Regions from separate parts of the Halalkalibacter flavus genome, predicted to be linked through region 2. Evidence: riboswitches for the same ligand, from Rfam matches in the RefSeq annotation. Region 2 holds a riboswitch; each other region holds the start of a gene.
The links. A riboswitch is a leader RNA that binds a small molecule or an ion and turns the genes downstream of it on or off. The one in region 2 is predicted to bind cobalamin.
Positions count from the first base shown of each region.

Region 1 (5,349 bases), on a different contig from region 2:
AAAATGGTAAAGTCAAGCTAATTATTCGCGGTTATAATGAAGGATGTAAATTTGATGTTGTTGATACAGGCTCAGGCATACCGGAAGCAGATCTGCCATATGTGTTTGAACGCTTTTACAAAGCGGATAAAGCTAGGACGAGAGGACGTGGAGGGACAGGTCTTGGTCTTGCAATTGCGAAAAATATCGTAGTAGCGCACGATGGCCATATATCCGTTCACAGTAAAATGAATGAAGGAACGACATTTTCCTTCTTCATTCCAGGGAATAGACAATCTTAGGTAATAATAGGTCTTCCTCTACTATTATAGTTGTAGAGGAAGATCTTTTTTATCCTTATTAGGTCGATAACTTATAATAAGCAGCAATCCAGCGTTCTTTTGTTTTCGAATCAGTGAATGAGAGATAATGAAATAATGTCAGTAAGCTTTTGCGGTCCATATTTTTAATAAAAACAAGAATAACTTTCTCATCTTTTGTTTGCTTTAAAAAGGTGATTAGTTCATATCTCATTTGCAGCTCCTTCTTATTGAGTGACTTGTTTGGTTAGCTGATTTCTTGCAGATTTCGCAGCCTTCACCATAACCTCTAAAGCGGCAACCGTTTCTTTTTCGCCGCGTGTTTTTAACCCGCAGTCTGGATTTACCCAAAAGAGTTCAGCTGGTAAAACCGACAGTGCTCGTTCAATAGTTGAAGTCATTTCACCTTCACTTGGAACACGAGGACTGTGAATATCGTACACGCCAAGTCCGATTCCTTTGTCATAGACATTTGTCTCAAATGCTGAGATGATTTCCGCATGACTTCTTGATGTTTCAATGGAGATAACATCGGCATCAAGTTCTTTTATAGCTTCGATAATTTCATTAAAATCGCTGTAACACATATGTGTATGAATTTGTGTCGTTTCTGCTACATCTGATGTGCTCATACGGAAGGCTTCAACGGCCCAATTTAAATACGCATCATGTTTTTCTTTCTTTAATGGTAGACCTTCTCTTAAAGCAGGTTCATCAACTTGTATCATGGTAATTCCCGCATTTTCTAATGATTGTACTTCTTTTAGTAAAGCTTCTGCAATTTGATAGGCCACTTCTTTGTGCGGGATATCGTTACGAACAAAGGACCAATTCAAAATTGTAACTGGACCGGTTAACATTCCTTTAACTGGACGGTCGGTAAGAGACTGAGCATAAAGTGTTTCATTAAGCGTCATCGGTTTATCGAGTGATACGTTACCGAAAATGATTGGTGGTTTAACGCAGCGTGATCCATATGATTGCACCCAGCCATTTTTAGAAAAGGCAAATCCATTTAACTTCTCACCAAAAAATTCAACCATATCATTTCGTTCAAATTCTCCATGTACGAGTACATCAATATCTAACTCTTCTTGAATGCGAATCCATCTTTCAATCATGGACTTGATGTTAGCCTCGTATGTATCATTTGATAGTTCGCCTTGTCTCCATTTAAATCGAGCTTTTCTGATCTCCGTAGTCTGAGGAAAGCTACCAATTGTTGTTGTTGGTAGAAGAGGCAAATTCCATTTTTGGTTTTGTAATTGATATCTCTCCTGAAATTCCTTCGTTCGTTTTGTAGGAAGCCCGGCAGTTTCCTTTCTTAAACGCCAATTTGATTGGTTTAGTTTTTCAAACGTCTGTTGGTGACGGTTCAATAACGATTGTGATGCCTGAGATGGGTCATTTATCACCTCTTTTAGTAACCGTAACTCATCAAGTTTTTCGTCGCCAAAAGCTAAAGCTTCTTTAACAATTGGATCTAGCCCTGTTTCTTGGTCCAAACAAACAGGAACGTGCAGCAAGCTAGAGGATGGTTGTAGAATTTGATTTTTAAACGGAACAAGCTTGTTAAGCCTATCTAAAAATTGATGACTTTCTAGCAGATTGCTTCTCCAAATATTCCTTCCATCAATGATTCCTACCCCTAATACTTTATCTACAGGAAAACCAAATCGTTCAATAGCATCAATGTTTTCTTTATAGCCATATACAAAATCGAGACCAATTCCTTTAACCGGAATTTGTACTAATTGTTCATAGTGAGAAACGGACTCAAAATACGTTTGCAATAAGATATCGACATTGGGTACGTTTGTTACAATTTCACGGTAAAGGTTAGAGAAAATCTCCATTTCCTCGTTTGTTATATCCATAGCAAGATATGGCTCATCTACTTGTACGAGTTTCGCACCGGCATCAGCAAGTTCAGACAACAATTGTGTATATACTGGAACAAAACTGTTTAAGATGCTAGCAAACTCTTCTTCTTTATAGCCTTTTGCTAGTTTTAAGAAAGTAAAAGGTCCAAGAATAACGGGTTTACCAATAATATTTAATTCTTTTTTCGTTTCTAAGAATGCATGAAGCGGTTTGTTTTCAACTAATTCGGGTTCTTTATCTTCAATTTCTGGAACGATGTAATGATAGTTAGTGTTAAACCACTTCGTCATTTCGCATGCATGTGCTCCTTGGGTACCTCGAGCCATGGCAAAATATGTTGATAAAGAAACAGGGCCTGACGTATGGGCAAAACGTTTCGGCACTAATCCAAACATAGAAGCCGTATCAAGCACATGATCATAGTAAGAGAAATCACCGACAGGAATGTAATCAATACCTTTATCTTTTTGCTTTTGAAGGTGGTGCAGGCGGTACTTTTTCATTCGTGTGGAAAATATTTCCTCGCTGATTGTAGAATCCCAAAATGATTCTAATGTTTTTTTCCATTCACGGTTCTCACCAATACGAGGATAACCTAAATTACTGCTTTTAACTGTTTTCATGAAATAGCCTCCTAAATAATGTTATAAACGAAAAAAATGGATATCATTACCGAAAATAGGGTAACGATATCCATAGAAAAATCAATGATATATTGTTAACACCTCCCTATCTCCCGTAGGTAAAGCAGTGTTGTTAAAATAGGCAGGTCTCCTGGCTCTAGAATCAACGTCATCATGGTCTTCCCAGCCATTGGCCAGTGACAATTCATAATAACTCCTCTATTACAGTGGCGGGACCGCTCCGGATTTTCACCGGATTCCCTTTTAAACTTTGAATCAACATTCAAAGTACCTATTTTCAACATATGAAATTGTTTTAAACTTTATCTTAAGAGGTGGTTGATTGTCAATAGTTTCTTTATTTTCACATTTAGAAAATCTAGTGTTTTTATGTGGATACAAAAATCATGTATACTAAAATGAATGGAGCGTCTCAGGTAATACTACTATCTTGGATAGAACGTACATATTTTTTAGGAAGCGTGTTAAAAAAGCGATTTCATAAAAGGGTAATATTTTAATGAGATAATAATAGGATGAAGGAGGATGTTAGATGAAGTTATATACACGTACAGGTGATGAGGGGAAAACGAGTGTGATAGGAGGAAGGCTTGATAAGGATGACACTCGAGTAATTGCATACGGTACAACAGATGAATTGAATTCATTTATCGGTCAGGCTGTGGCGCAGTTGGACGAAGAACAGTTTCCTGATATAAAAATGGAGTTAATAAAAATTCAACATGAATTGTTTGATTGCGGTGGAGATTTAGCGATGATAAGGGCGACAAAAGAATACCCTTACAAAGCCAAACAAGAAATGATAGATTTCTTAGAGAAGCGAATTGATGTTTATGTTGAAGAAGCTCCTGAATTAGAAAGATTTATTTTACCTGGTGGTGCGGATGCCGCGGCTACACTGCATGTGTGCCGAACTGTTACAAGGAGAGCTGAACGTTATGTAACAAGGCTACAACGCGGGTCAGAGGTGAATCCAATTGTATTAAAATATCTAAACCGGCTTTCGGATTATTTCTTTGCTATTGCCCGAGTCGTCAATGCTAGGCTTGGGGTAAAGGATGTAGAATATGAAAGAAGTGCAATTGTTTTTAAAGGAGGAAAGCGAAAGAAAGAGCAGTAATATGAAGCCATACTATTAGAAAGGCCACTGAAAAAGGTACTGTTTTCACCTTTTTTCAGTGGTCTCTGGTTTTTACCTTTTTCCGTGCCTTCCTATTGCTTAGTGGGATTTGTACTCGATTTTTAACAAGAATTGTGTATTTGCCTGGAATGATTCATATTTCCTCTCATATATTGGTAAATGTGTTGGAACAAGTTAGAGGGGGATATGGGATGAAAAAAAGTTGGCTTGTTGTTCTTTTATTATTAGCTGGGTGTAGCAATGATGTTTCGGCTGAAGGACCGAAACCTGTTGCTGCTCATTCTACTTATTTTCAATCAGAATTGAATTGGAAACAACCTGTATATTGGAAGCTTAATTTAATTGATGAATGGAATGACCAACAACATGATGTCGTTCTAAATGACTATGGATATATGTTTAGTCATTCGCTTGATAAAGAAGCTTTACAACAATTAGCTAGAGAGTTAGCTATGCAAATAGACAAAGCGATGGAAAATCCACGCATCCTTCCAAATGGGGAATTTGCTCCAGGGAAAGAACGAGTGGTTTTATCTGAGCAGGAGCTTGTTGCCCAATTACAAGAATTAGAAGCAGGAACAAAAGATTTAGTGATGCCGATTTCTGTCACTGCACCTTCTGTTTCAGAAGAAGATCTAGTTGGGATTGATCAACGAACGATAGGTGAATTTAAAACACATTTTAACCCTGCCGTTTCAGGGAGATCTCAAAACGTGAAATTATCAGCCGAGGCCATTTCAGGAGTTGTTTTAGGTCCAGGTGACTCGTTTTCATTTAACCAAACAGTTGGAGAGAGAACAAGAGAGCGGGGGTATCAAGAAGCGAAGGAAATTGTTAATAAAGAGTTCGTTATCGGTATTGGAGGAGGTATATGCCAAACGTCATCCACGTTGTTTAATGCAGTCGATAAGGCTGGTTTAGAAATGGTTGAAAGATACACGCATTCTAGAGAAATTGGTTATGTAGCTCCTGGCAGAGATGCAACTGTTTCGTGGGGAGGACCGGATTTTAGGTTTACAAACCCTCATCCATACCCTGTACTAATAAAGTCAGATGTTAGTTTAGAGCGAGGAGAAATCCTTGTGACTGTCCATACGCACTGAGAATGTAAGCATGCTGATGCTTATGTTCTTTTTTTATGGGAACAGAAGGTTTTTTTGATTATGTTATTTAGAATGTTAGCTTGCAACCGCATAATTGTTCTGATTCCATTTCATACTAAAAGCGACAATGTATGGGGAATTCGGAAAGGGTGATAGAAGTGCTTGGAAGATGGCTGTTGAAACAAATTCAAGATAAACGAAAAGAAACACTTCAAGATGCGTTACAGATGTTTCAACAATCAAGTGATTTTGTCATGCATGATTTATCGATCGCCTCC
Region 1 is NZ_JAWRVK010000012.1:99,911-105,259, forward strand. It holds gene SAY88_RS10370 (ATP-binding protein) at 1-281, shown strand, start outside; gene SAY88_RS10375 (hypothetical protein) at 340-513, opposite strand; gene metE (5-methyltetrahydropteroyltriglutamate--homocysteine S-methyltransferase) at 527-2,806, opposite strand; cobalamin riboswitch at 2,931-3,118, opposite strand; gene SAY88_RS10385 (cob(I)yrinic acid a,c-diamide adenosyltransferase) at 3,360-3,947, shown strand; gene SAY88_RS10390 (VanW family protein) at 4,160-5,071, shown strand; gene SAY88_RS10395 (spore germination protein) at 5,248-5,349, shown strand, end outside.
Region 1: another riboswitch for cobalamin. It lies ahead of metE (5-methyltetrahydropteroyltriglutamate--homocysteine S-methyltransferase); the one in region 2 lies ahead of SAY88_RS07210 ((2Fe-2S) ferredoxin domain-containing protein).

Region 2 (5,349 bases):
ATAACCTTGAATACTCCCTACTCGTTTAAAATACTTAAAGAATCGTTCATTCGGATGACCCTTCTCTTTGTACTCATAGACAATTCTTTCAATGAGCTCAACAATATGATCGGGTTCAATTCCCTCTGCCACTGGCTGACCAGCATGGGCTGTTCTTCCAACCGTTTTCGCTCCTAAAAACAAATCGAACTTTCCTTTTCGGAAAATAATACCGATATCTTCATTAACCGCTCCATAACAAGCCATTCCACAGCCATTAAATCCAACTTTTAACTCTTTCGGTAGTTCAAGGCCACTTAACTTTTGATGCAACTCTTCTGCATAAGGAATGGAATCTTTTTTCTCGCCTTCACAGAAATCACATGCTTTTAACTGTGAGACATCACCAAGAGGTTCAAGAATAAATCCAGCGCTTTTTAACTTCTCAGTAATGTTTTCTGGACTAGTTGTTGGGATTCGAAGGTGAATTTGATGGTGTGTCGTATACTCCATCGTCCCTTCTCCAACCACTTCCGCAAGAGTCACCATCTGTTTAGGCGTAAATTGCTTATTTACAACACCCGGACTCACTGCTAATTCAAAAATAGAAACAACAGGATTATCTACCGTCTTCGTTCCTTTTATTTCAGTGGACCCATCTTTTACAATACTAAGAGCCTCTATAGCAAGTTCTAATGATGAAGCCTTAGGAATAACTTCTTTCTCTGCAGCAGCAGTAGCACTTGCTTCCACCTTCACAATTTCCATATCGTTTTTGCCTTGGTGCAGTGCCCAAGGTTCATTTTCATGTCGTAAACGCTCATGTGGCCTCAGCCGTTGTTCCGTTGTATTTAACGTATATTTTCGTTGATACCCCCTAGGTGTAATCATTTTTTTGTCATAAAGAAAAGTGGAGGAATTTCCAATCACAACTGTTGTAAGCATTCCGATATCGTAGTTCAACATATTTTCAAGATCTGTAATAACAATATGTTCTCTATCACGATAAGCACTTTTCACAAGACCAACTGGAGTTTTCGGTGATCGATATTCAAGCATTATTCTTTGAGCCTCCACTATCTGCCTCGTTCTCCGACCACTTTTAGGGTTATATAAACTAATCACAAAATCCGCTTGTGCCGCAGCTTCAATTCGCTTTTCAATAAGTTCCCATGGAGTTAAGTGGTCACTTAAACTAATCGTACATGCATCATGCATGATGGGAGCGCCTAGTAATGAGGCACATGAATTAATGGCGGATATACCTGGAATGACCTCAACACCTACTCCTGAATCTTCCGTCCAGCCTTTTTCTATTAATACTTCATAAACAAGTCCAGCCATACCATATACTCCTGCATCCCCACTTGAAATGACTGCAACTTTTTTTCCTTCTTCAGCAAGTCGAACCGCGGCTTGAGCTCGACTTACTTCTTCTGACATTCCTGTACTTATAATCTCTTGATCTGTTAATAGTTCTTGTATTAATTCAACATAGGTTTTATACCCAATAATACAATCGCTCTCTTGAATCGCTTCCTGTGCTCTTTTCGTCATATGTTCAAAACTTCCAGGCCCAAAACCGATAACAAGCAATTTCCCTTGCATTTTACATACCTCCCTCTATAAAGAACCTATTAGAATCTTTTCTAACATGGACAACCTATACTTTTGACTTTTCTACTTTCGAAACGCCCTTTATTCTCTCTGGAGTATCCGCACGTTTCATTTCATCATTTTCAAAGCTATAAATTAACGATTCTGCTAGGTCAACTGAAGGGTCAAGGTGATTTCTTATAATCGAACGTCCAATATCAGTTGAGGTAGCTGAGTACCAATTTCCTTCAGGGTAAACAATGACCACACATGCATCCTTACAGCGACCATTACACCGAGTCCGTGATGTATGTATATGTTGATCTAATTCCAATTCTTTTATCTCATCTCGAATGGCTAGAGTAATATCTTCCCCTTCCTTTCTCATGCAGCTAGATCCATTACAAATCAACACATGTTTTTTTGTACCTGTTAAATTCCAAGTAGTCATCTACCTATTCCCCCCATAGTCATTTATAGAAATTAAAAATGCACCCCTACCAATAGATAGAGGTGCAGAGATAAAAGACATACATAAAAGTAGAATCTATCACTACACTTCTCTACCTATGACCCGTAGGTATTGAAGCAAATTCAAACAAAAGGCAGGTCTCCTGACTTAGGTTCTTCATTTCATTGTGTCTTCCCGATTGACTCAGTGACTTTATACAATGAAATTCCCCATTACAGTGGCGGGACCGTGACGGATTTTCACCGTTCTTCCCTTTTAAGCATAACTAGTAGTTATACACCTTTGTTTACGATTGAATTTTAATATAAACCTAGTTAAGTCCTCCTTTTAAACAATAAAAATGCACCTCTATCAATAATCATTAGATAGAGGTGCGAAAAAAATAGCATACAAAAGATAAGTAGCATCTATTCCACACTTCTCTACCTATGACCCGTAGGTATTGAAGCAAATTCAAACAAGAGGCAGGTCTCCTGACTTAGGTTCTTCATTTCATTGTGTCTTCCCGATTAACCCAGTGACTTTATACAATGAAATTCCCCATTACAGTGGCGGGACCGTGACGGATTTTCACCGTTCTTCCCTTTTAAGCATAACTAGTAGTTATACACCTTTGTTTTTTTAAAAGTAAATTATCAACTTTTCGTATTTATTGTCTATTAAACTACTTCTAATAATTTTTAGCAAGTATAATTTCTTAAAAGGATTGTTAAAGTTCTTTCATTTAAACTAGTTAAACCTTACTAAACTTTGTTATTTTATCTAATTTCACATAGAAACGCATAGATGCTTTTAATAAAAAAATACTGAAACTTTACCTATAAAAATTGTAACACAGAAAATATTCGACAAAAATTAAGTCTTCTATTTACAAAGTAACAAAAGAAGGATAAAATACAAATCGTAATTATTACTATTTATCTCGAGGAATAACTCTTTTGTACCATAACTAACAATTACTGTTTAAAAGGAGAATTTATATAATGAAAAAGATTCCAGTTACTGTATTAAGTGGATATTTAGGTTCGGGAAAAACGACATTATTAAACCATATCCTAACGAATCGCGAAGGGCTAAAAGTTGCTGTTATTGTCAATGACATGAGCGAAGTGAACATTGATGCTAAGCTTGTGAAAAATAATGGATTTTCTAGAACAGAGGAAAAACTAGTAGAACTTCAAAACGGCTGTATTTGCTGTACCCTTCGTGAAGACTTAATGCAAGAAGTAGAGCGAATCGTTGATGCTGGAGACATCGATTACATCGTAATAGAATCGTCTGGAATTAGTGAGCCTGTCCCTGTAGCACAAACATTTACGTATATTGATGAGGAGCTAGGGATCGACTTAACGAAAAAATGTAAGCTTGATACAATGGTAACGGTTGTAGATGCGAATCGCTTTTGGGATGATTATGCATCAGGCGAATCACTACTTGATCGTAAAGAAGGGACAGATGAATCTGACACACGTGAAATTTCAGATCTACTAGTCGATCAAATTGAGTTTGCGGATGTAATTATTCTTAATAAGGTTGAAATGTTAAAAGAAGTCGATAAAAATGAGTTATTAGGGTTCATGAGGAAATTAAATGCAGACGCTGATATTATTCCAACCTCCTACTCTAAGGTAGAAATGTCTTCTATTTTAAATACAGGTAAATTTGACTTTGATACAGTGAGTCAATCTGCTGGATGGATTAAGGAATTAAATGAAGAACATACACCTGAAACAGAGGAATATGGTGTTTCCTCATTCGTTTATCGAAGCAGAAAACCATTCCATCCAGAGCGCTTAATGAACTGGTTGGAAAATTGGCCGGTTGATGTGGTACGAGCAAAAGGATTCATTTGGGTTGCTTCACGTAATTCTATGGCTGGATTGATTTCGCAATCAGGATCTTTAGTTACCATTCAAGGTGCTGGAGAGTGGGTTGCAGCCTATCCTGAAGAAGAAAGAAAGAAAGCCCTCCTTGAGGAACCTGAATTACAAGAAAAGTGGGACCCGGAATTTGGAGATCGAATGACCGAACTAGTTTTAATTGGTGTTGATATGAACCATAAAGAAATTCGCAACTCCCTTGACCATTGTTTACTAACAGATGGTGAGATGGATTCAGATTGGACTAAACTACACGATCCGCTTCCTCAATATGTAGAAGCATAAAAGATCATTTTATTTGAAAATAAAGCTGTTAAGAAGTTAATCTTAACAGCTTTATTTTTATTAAAATTGCACAGTACAATATATACAGTCATTGTTCGTTTCAAAAATTTCTTCAACTATACCATTTACAATTTTATAATACACTTTTTTATAATTTTTTCGAAACTTTCTTTACGATGTCCCCACTTTTTTCAACACCTAAAACTGTTCCTTTAGTTGGCTCAAACGCTCTCCCATTAAATACATGACTGACCTTGTCTTCTAATAAACTCCCTGTCATTAATGATTCAATAAATTGCGGAGCAGCGTTACTAGACATTTCCTTATACCAAATCCCATCAGGATAAGTAATTAGGACACATTTATCTTGACATCGTCCATTACAAAGCGTTCTTGATGTATGAATCATAGAATCTAAGCCTTTAGAACTTATCTCGTTTCTAATAGATTGCGTTAATTGTTCTGCTCCTTCTTTATTGCAGCTACTTCCATTGCAAATAAGAATGTGATGTTGTGTATCAGTCAAATTCCATGTAGCCATTTCTTCAGCTCCTTTTTCTTATAAGGGGATATTATTAATTTTACATAACACATCACCGATCGATAATGGTTATTATTACGATTTAAATTATATAACCTAGTACTCTTTTATTTGATTAACATCTTCGCAATCAAACCATTCTTCTTATGTCTTCCCATAATATAATTGCAACACCATGGCATATTTCAATAATTACTCCATCTTTCCCCTCAGGATTTATTACTTTCATGCTTAATTAGTTTTCCATATCAAACCTCTGATAACTTTCTCCCATTTTAAATTTCTCTTTTTCTCAAAAAAACACTTTCCAAATCACCACTAGAAGTAAGGAAGAGACAAGGGATGTTATGGCCTGCTTTATAGCAATTTGAATAGCAATAGACTTTCCTGCATCTTTCCAAATAGCAAAGAGAGTCACAATACATGATGACAACGTCGATGCCAAATATACAAGAATAAACAATTCCATTTCAGTCAACCTTAAAAGCAATTGTCCATTCCCTTCATTAAAAAGTAAAATACCATCTTTTCTAATAATAGAAAAAAGAATACCTAGACTTGCTTCTTGAGGTAAAGAGAACAAAGCGAATATAGGC
Region 2 is NZ_JAWRVK010000008.1:20,733-26,081, forward strand. It holds gene cobJ (precorrin-3B C(17)-methyltransferase) at 1-1,587, opposite strand, end outside; gene SAY88_RS07210 ((2Fe-2S) ferredoxin domain-containing protein) at 1,643-2,026, opposite strand; cobalamin riboswitch at 2,163-2,344, opposite strand; cobalamin riboswitch at 2,494-2,677, opposite strand; gene SAY88_RS07215 (GTP-binding protein) at 3,031-4,212, shown strand; gene SAY88_RS07220 ((2Fe-2S) ferredoxin domain-containing protein) at 4,361-4,753, opposite strand; gene SAY88_RS07225 (nucleoside recognition domain-containing protein) at 5,046-5,349, opposite strand, start outside.

Region 3 (5,349 bases), on a different contig from region 2:
ATGGATTATGATGATAGTAACTACTGAACAAGTAGCAGGCTATGACATAAAAGAGGTATTGGGATATGTCAAAGGTAGCACGATTCAAACAAAGCATATTGGCCGTGATATAACAGCGGGATTAAAAGGAATCGTCGGAGGAGAGATTAAAGGCTACAACGAAATGATGACGGAAGCACGTAAGTTGGCGGTACATCGAATGGTGAAAGAAGCAGAAGAGAAAGGTGCCAATGCAGTCATTGGGATGAGGATGCAAACTTCAACCGTCATGGCAAATGCAGCAGAGATTATTGCTTATGGTACAGCCGTTGTGATTGAGAAAAAATAGTTTCTTTTCAAAATGGTCCGCTCATGAAGAGAATGGGTGGGGCATTTTTTATTTGAAAAATAGTCAAATCTCGGTAGCGCGTCTTAGAAAACGATAGAATCTCGCCTTATTTCCTCGTAATTTTAACCAATATTACGCTGACCTTCAATCAGCTTAAAAGATTAGGAAAGATTGCTGAATTTGCGTTCATATCATTTTTAATTTTTTTTAAATTATATGATTTAATAAAAAAGTATTTATTGGTAAGAGGTTATTACAATAAATATAAATTAGAAAAAGGAAGTGTTTGTTATTTCTGATAAAGGTGAAAGTGATAGGTCGATTTTTAAAGTATCAGTAGGGATTGCGGTTATTTTTGTTTTAATAGGAGTTTTGATCCCGAATCAACTAGAGGCAGCAATGGCAGTAGCGCAAAGCTTTGTTCTTGAGTCATTTGGTTGGTTTTATCAATTGGTTGCTACTTTCTTTCTGTTGTTTGCAACATTCATGATCTTTAGTAAATACGGGAAAATCAAACTTGGGAAACCAGATTCCAAGCCTGAATATAGTCGTCCAGCTTGGTTTGCAATGTTATTTTCAGCTGGGATGGGTATTGGTCTTCTATTTTATGGCGTATCTGAGCCAATTGCTCACTTTTCTTCGCCACCTACAGGAGAAGGAAGTACGGAACAGTCAGCAATTGTTGGAATGCGTTATACATGGCTTCATTGGGGATTACATGCATGGGCAATATATGCGATTGTCGCATTAGCACTTGCTTATCAGAGATTTAGGAAAGACGCGCCAGGTTTAATGAGTGCGACTCTTTACCCTGTACTTGGTGAAAAGGTGAAAGGTCCGATTGGACAAACGATTGATGTTGTTGCGGTATTTGCAACTTTGTTTGGGGTAGCAGCATCGCTCGGATTAGGGTCACAGCAAATAAATGCAGGTCTAGAATATTTGGTGGGGATTCCAAATAACTTTATGGTACAAATGATTATTATGGGTATCATAACTGTTCTTTTCATCATTTCAGCGAATACAGGAATATCTAAAGGAATTAAGTATTTAAGCCTTGCAAACATGTCAATTGCAACGGTATTGTTTTTTGCTATGTTAATTCTTGGTCCGACGCTATTCTTGCTTAATATGTTTACAACGAGTTTAGGGAGCTATTTACAAAATCTCATTCCAATGGGCTTACGTCTAGCGCCTTTTGATGCTGACGAGGCAGCATGGACACAAGGGTGGACAGTGTTTTACTGGGCATGGTGGGTTTCATGGACTCCATTTGTTGGAATGTTCATTGCTCGTGTGTCTAAAGGGAGAACAATTCGTGAATTTACGGTAGCCGTTCTTCTTGTACCTTCCGTTGTGTGTGCGATTTGGTTTACTGTTTTCGGTGGTACTGGGATTTTTCTTGAGGTTACACAAGGATTAAATGTATCAGGACAAGCACTTGAAACAGCCCTTTTCTTTGTATATCAGCAGCTGCCACTCGGGATTATTTTATCGATCTTAACAGTTGCTTTAATTACAACGTTCTTTGTTACTTCAGCAGATTCGGCAACCTTTGTTCTAGGGATGCAAACAACGGGAGGAAAGTTAAACCCATCAAACCGAGTGAAGGTAACGTGGGGATTAATTTTAGTCGCATCAACCGCTGTATTAATGGCATCAGGTGGACTAGCTGGTCTGCAAACAGCAATCATTGTTAGTGCTCTTCCACTATCCTTCATTGTTCTTGCCATGTGTTACGGACTTGTGAAAGAATTGAATCAAGAACTTAAAGGGCAAAGCAAGGATCATGAAAAAGAAAGAACACTTAAAAGGAAAATAGCTGGTTAGAGTAACTTATAATGCTAAATTACTAGGTTCATTCCACATGTAATAGAATTGAGGGATGAACCTAGTTTATTATTTTTTAAGATTTTACGGACCTTTTTCCTTGCAACAGGATGAATATTCCTTTAATATATACAATATATCGTATTAGTGATGTGTTCTTACAACTATATATTGATTACGCGAAATGAACGGTGTCAAATAGACTTAATAGGGAATCTGGTAGAAAGCCAGAACTGCCCCCGCAACTGTAAGTGTGGACGAAATGAGGTACCCACTGTGCTCTATGGTTAGATTTAGCTAGCTTGCATGGGAAGGCTCAAAGTAGGGTGAAGCACAAGTCAGGAGACCTGCCGTCATTTTCAAGTCAGCTATCTTCGGGGTGTAAGAAGTGAGACGGCAAAGAAGGCCAAAGTGTATTTTGGTCGGATAAGTCTTACTATTTACGCCGTTTTACGCTCTTTCTCAACTCTCGAGAAAGGGCGTTTTTTATTACCATTAAGGAGGAAGATCAATGAAGAGTATGACAACGACAACATTATTTGATTATGCATCATCTCAGATTGATGTATTTGTTAATTTATTTCCAAACCTCGATTTTACGGCTTATAAGGAAAAGATTGAACAAGCTATCTCTGTAAAAGAAGACATGTCAGAAGATCAGCTTAATCATTTGTTAGTTTTGTCTTCGGTAGAAAGGATTTCAGTAGAAGAGCCAGATTGGACGTTTGTTGCAGCTAATGTTTTTTTAAAGCAGCTATATAAAAGAGCAGCTCATTCAAGAAACTATGATGCTAGCTTAAGGTATGGATCCTTTTATCAACTAGTTCAAGAGTTAACGGGGATGGGGATATATTCAGATCAGATCTTGCAAGAGTATTCGAAAGAAGAACTAGAAGAACTTGAACAGGAGATTGTTCCTGAGCGCGATTCGTTGTTTACATACATTGGCTTGTTAACATTAGCCGATCGTTACTTAGCTAAATCGCATAGTGGGAAGCTGTATGAACTTCCTCAGGAGCGTTTTATGATTATTGCAGCGATGTTAATGGTTAAAGAACCGAAGGAAAAACGAATAGGTCTTATAAAAGAAGCTTACTGGGCTATTTCTAATTTATATATGACGGTGGCAACTCCAACTCTATCAAATGCTGGGAAAAGCTATGGTCAATTATCGAGCTGCTTTATTGATACCGTTGATGATAGTCTCAGAGGGATTTATGATAGCAACACGGATATTGCAACTCTGAGTAAAAGCGGAGGAGGAATCGGAGCATATTTAGGAAAGCTGCGCAGCCGTGGAAGTGATATAAGAGGTTTTAAAGGAGTATCGTCCGGTGTCATCCCGTGGATGAAACAGCTAAATAACACGGCAGTAAGTGTCGACCAGTTAGGTCAAAGACAGGGTAAACTTTTGCCCCTATAGTAGGGTGACCACTATAGAAAACTCCGAATATGCTGGAACGCCGTCAACAGCCTTCTCTAGTAAGCTATATGGGAAACTATATAGCTATCTGAAAATGGGAAGGACAAGGTGGTAATCAGCAGGGCTGATTTCTAAGTCTTATTGATATGAAATCCCCTCAACGACTGACGAGGAGCATCTTTTAATAAGATGATGATACAGTCTAGTCCCCTAATAAATATCGGGAAACCGAGGGTAGTAACGGCAATTAGTGTTTATTTAGATATATGGCACCGCGATATTTTTCATTTTTTAGCAGTCAAATTAAATAATGGTGATGAGAGGCAGCGTACCCATGATTTATTTACAGGTGTCTGCTTGCCTGATTTATTTATGGAAAAAGTTGAAGCCAGACACGAGTGGTATTTATTCGATCCCCATACGATACGCCAAACGTTAGGTTTTAGTTTAGAAGATTATTATGATGAAGAAAAAGGAAAGGGAAAGGGAAGTTTCCGAGAAAAGTACAGAGAGTGTGTGGAAGCAGCAAACAACGGATTACTAGGTGAGAAAGGATTACTGTGGGAAGTTGTTCCATCCATTGATATTTTTAAAGAAATCTTAAAGAGTCAGCTCGAGACAGGTACACCATATATGTTTTATAGGGATACGGTAAACCGTTCCAACTCCAATCGTCATCAAGGAATGATTTATTGTAGTAATTTGTGTACAGAGATTACGCAAAATATGAAAGCAACGACCGTTATTGAGGAAAAAACGGAAGATGGCAAGATTATTGTAGTCAAAGAACCTGGAGACTTTGTTGTTTGTAATTTGTCTTCTATTAATCTAGCTAAAGCTGTTACAGAAAATGTCCTTGAAAGACTAATCCCAATTCAAGTTCGAATGCTTGATAATGTCATTGATTTAAATAATATTCCAGTTCCGCAAGCTCAAATAACCAATCAAAAGTATCGTTCTATTGGGTTAGGTACATTTGGCTGGCATCACTTACTAGCTCTTAAAGGGATCAAATGGGAATCAGACGAAGCGGTAGAATACGCAGATAACTTGTATGAGAGTATTGCCTATCTGACGATTAGTGCAAGTAATGAGCTGGCAAAGGAAAAAGGAGCCTATCCACTTTTTGAAGGGTCTGATTGGGAAACAGGTGACTATTTTAATAATCGTCAATATACAAGTGAAGAGTGGACAGAGCTTCGTCAAAGTGTAAGGGAAAAAGGGATTCGAAATGCGTATTTAATGGCTGTGGCGCCGAATTCGACAACAGCAATTATTGCAGGGACAACGGCATCGATTGATCCTATTTTTAAGAAAGAATACTCAGAGGAGAAAAAGAACTACAAAATCCCGGTCACAGCTCCAGACCTATCGCCGCAAACGACGTGGTATTACAAGTCCGCATATGAAATCGATCAACTTTGGAGCATTAAACAAAATGAAGCACGCCAACGCCATATTGACCAATCTATTTCATTTAACTTTTATGTTAAAAATACAATAAAAGCAAAAGATTTACTGAATTTGCATATTGAGGCTTGGAAGTCAAACCTGAAAACGACTTATTATACAAGGTCTACTTCGATGGTTGAAATTGAAGAGTGTGAAAGTTGTTCTTCTTAATCTATTATTAGTGAGGTTTAGAATATGAATCATAATACATTACAATCTCGTAAATTATATGACCCAACGGCACCAAATGCCTCGACAGGGATTATTAATGGTAGAAGTTCTAATATTTTAAATTGGGATGATGTTCGCTTTACAT
Region 3 is NZ_JAWRVK010000028.1:24,217-29,565, forward strand. It holds gene SAY88_RS16985 (YbjQ family protein) at 8-328, shown strand; gene SAY88_RS16990 (glycine betaine uptake BCCT transporter) at 611-2,158, shown strand; cobalamin riboswitch at 2,331-2,527, shown strand; partial or broken gene SAY88_RS16995 (ribonucleotide reductase N-terminal alpha domain-containing protein) at 2,679-3,557, shown strand; partial or broken gene SAY88_RS17000 (ribonucleoside-diphosphate reductase subunit alpha) at 3,759-5,204, shown strand; gene SAY88_RS17005 (ribonucleotide-diphosphate reductase subunit beta) at 5,229-5,349, shown strand, end outside.
Region 3: another riboswitch for cobalamin. It lies ahead of SAY88_RS16995 (ribonucleotide reductase N-terminal alpha domain-containing protein); the one in region 2 lies ahead of SAY88_RS07210 ((2Fe-2S) ferredoxin domain-containing protein).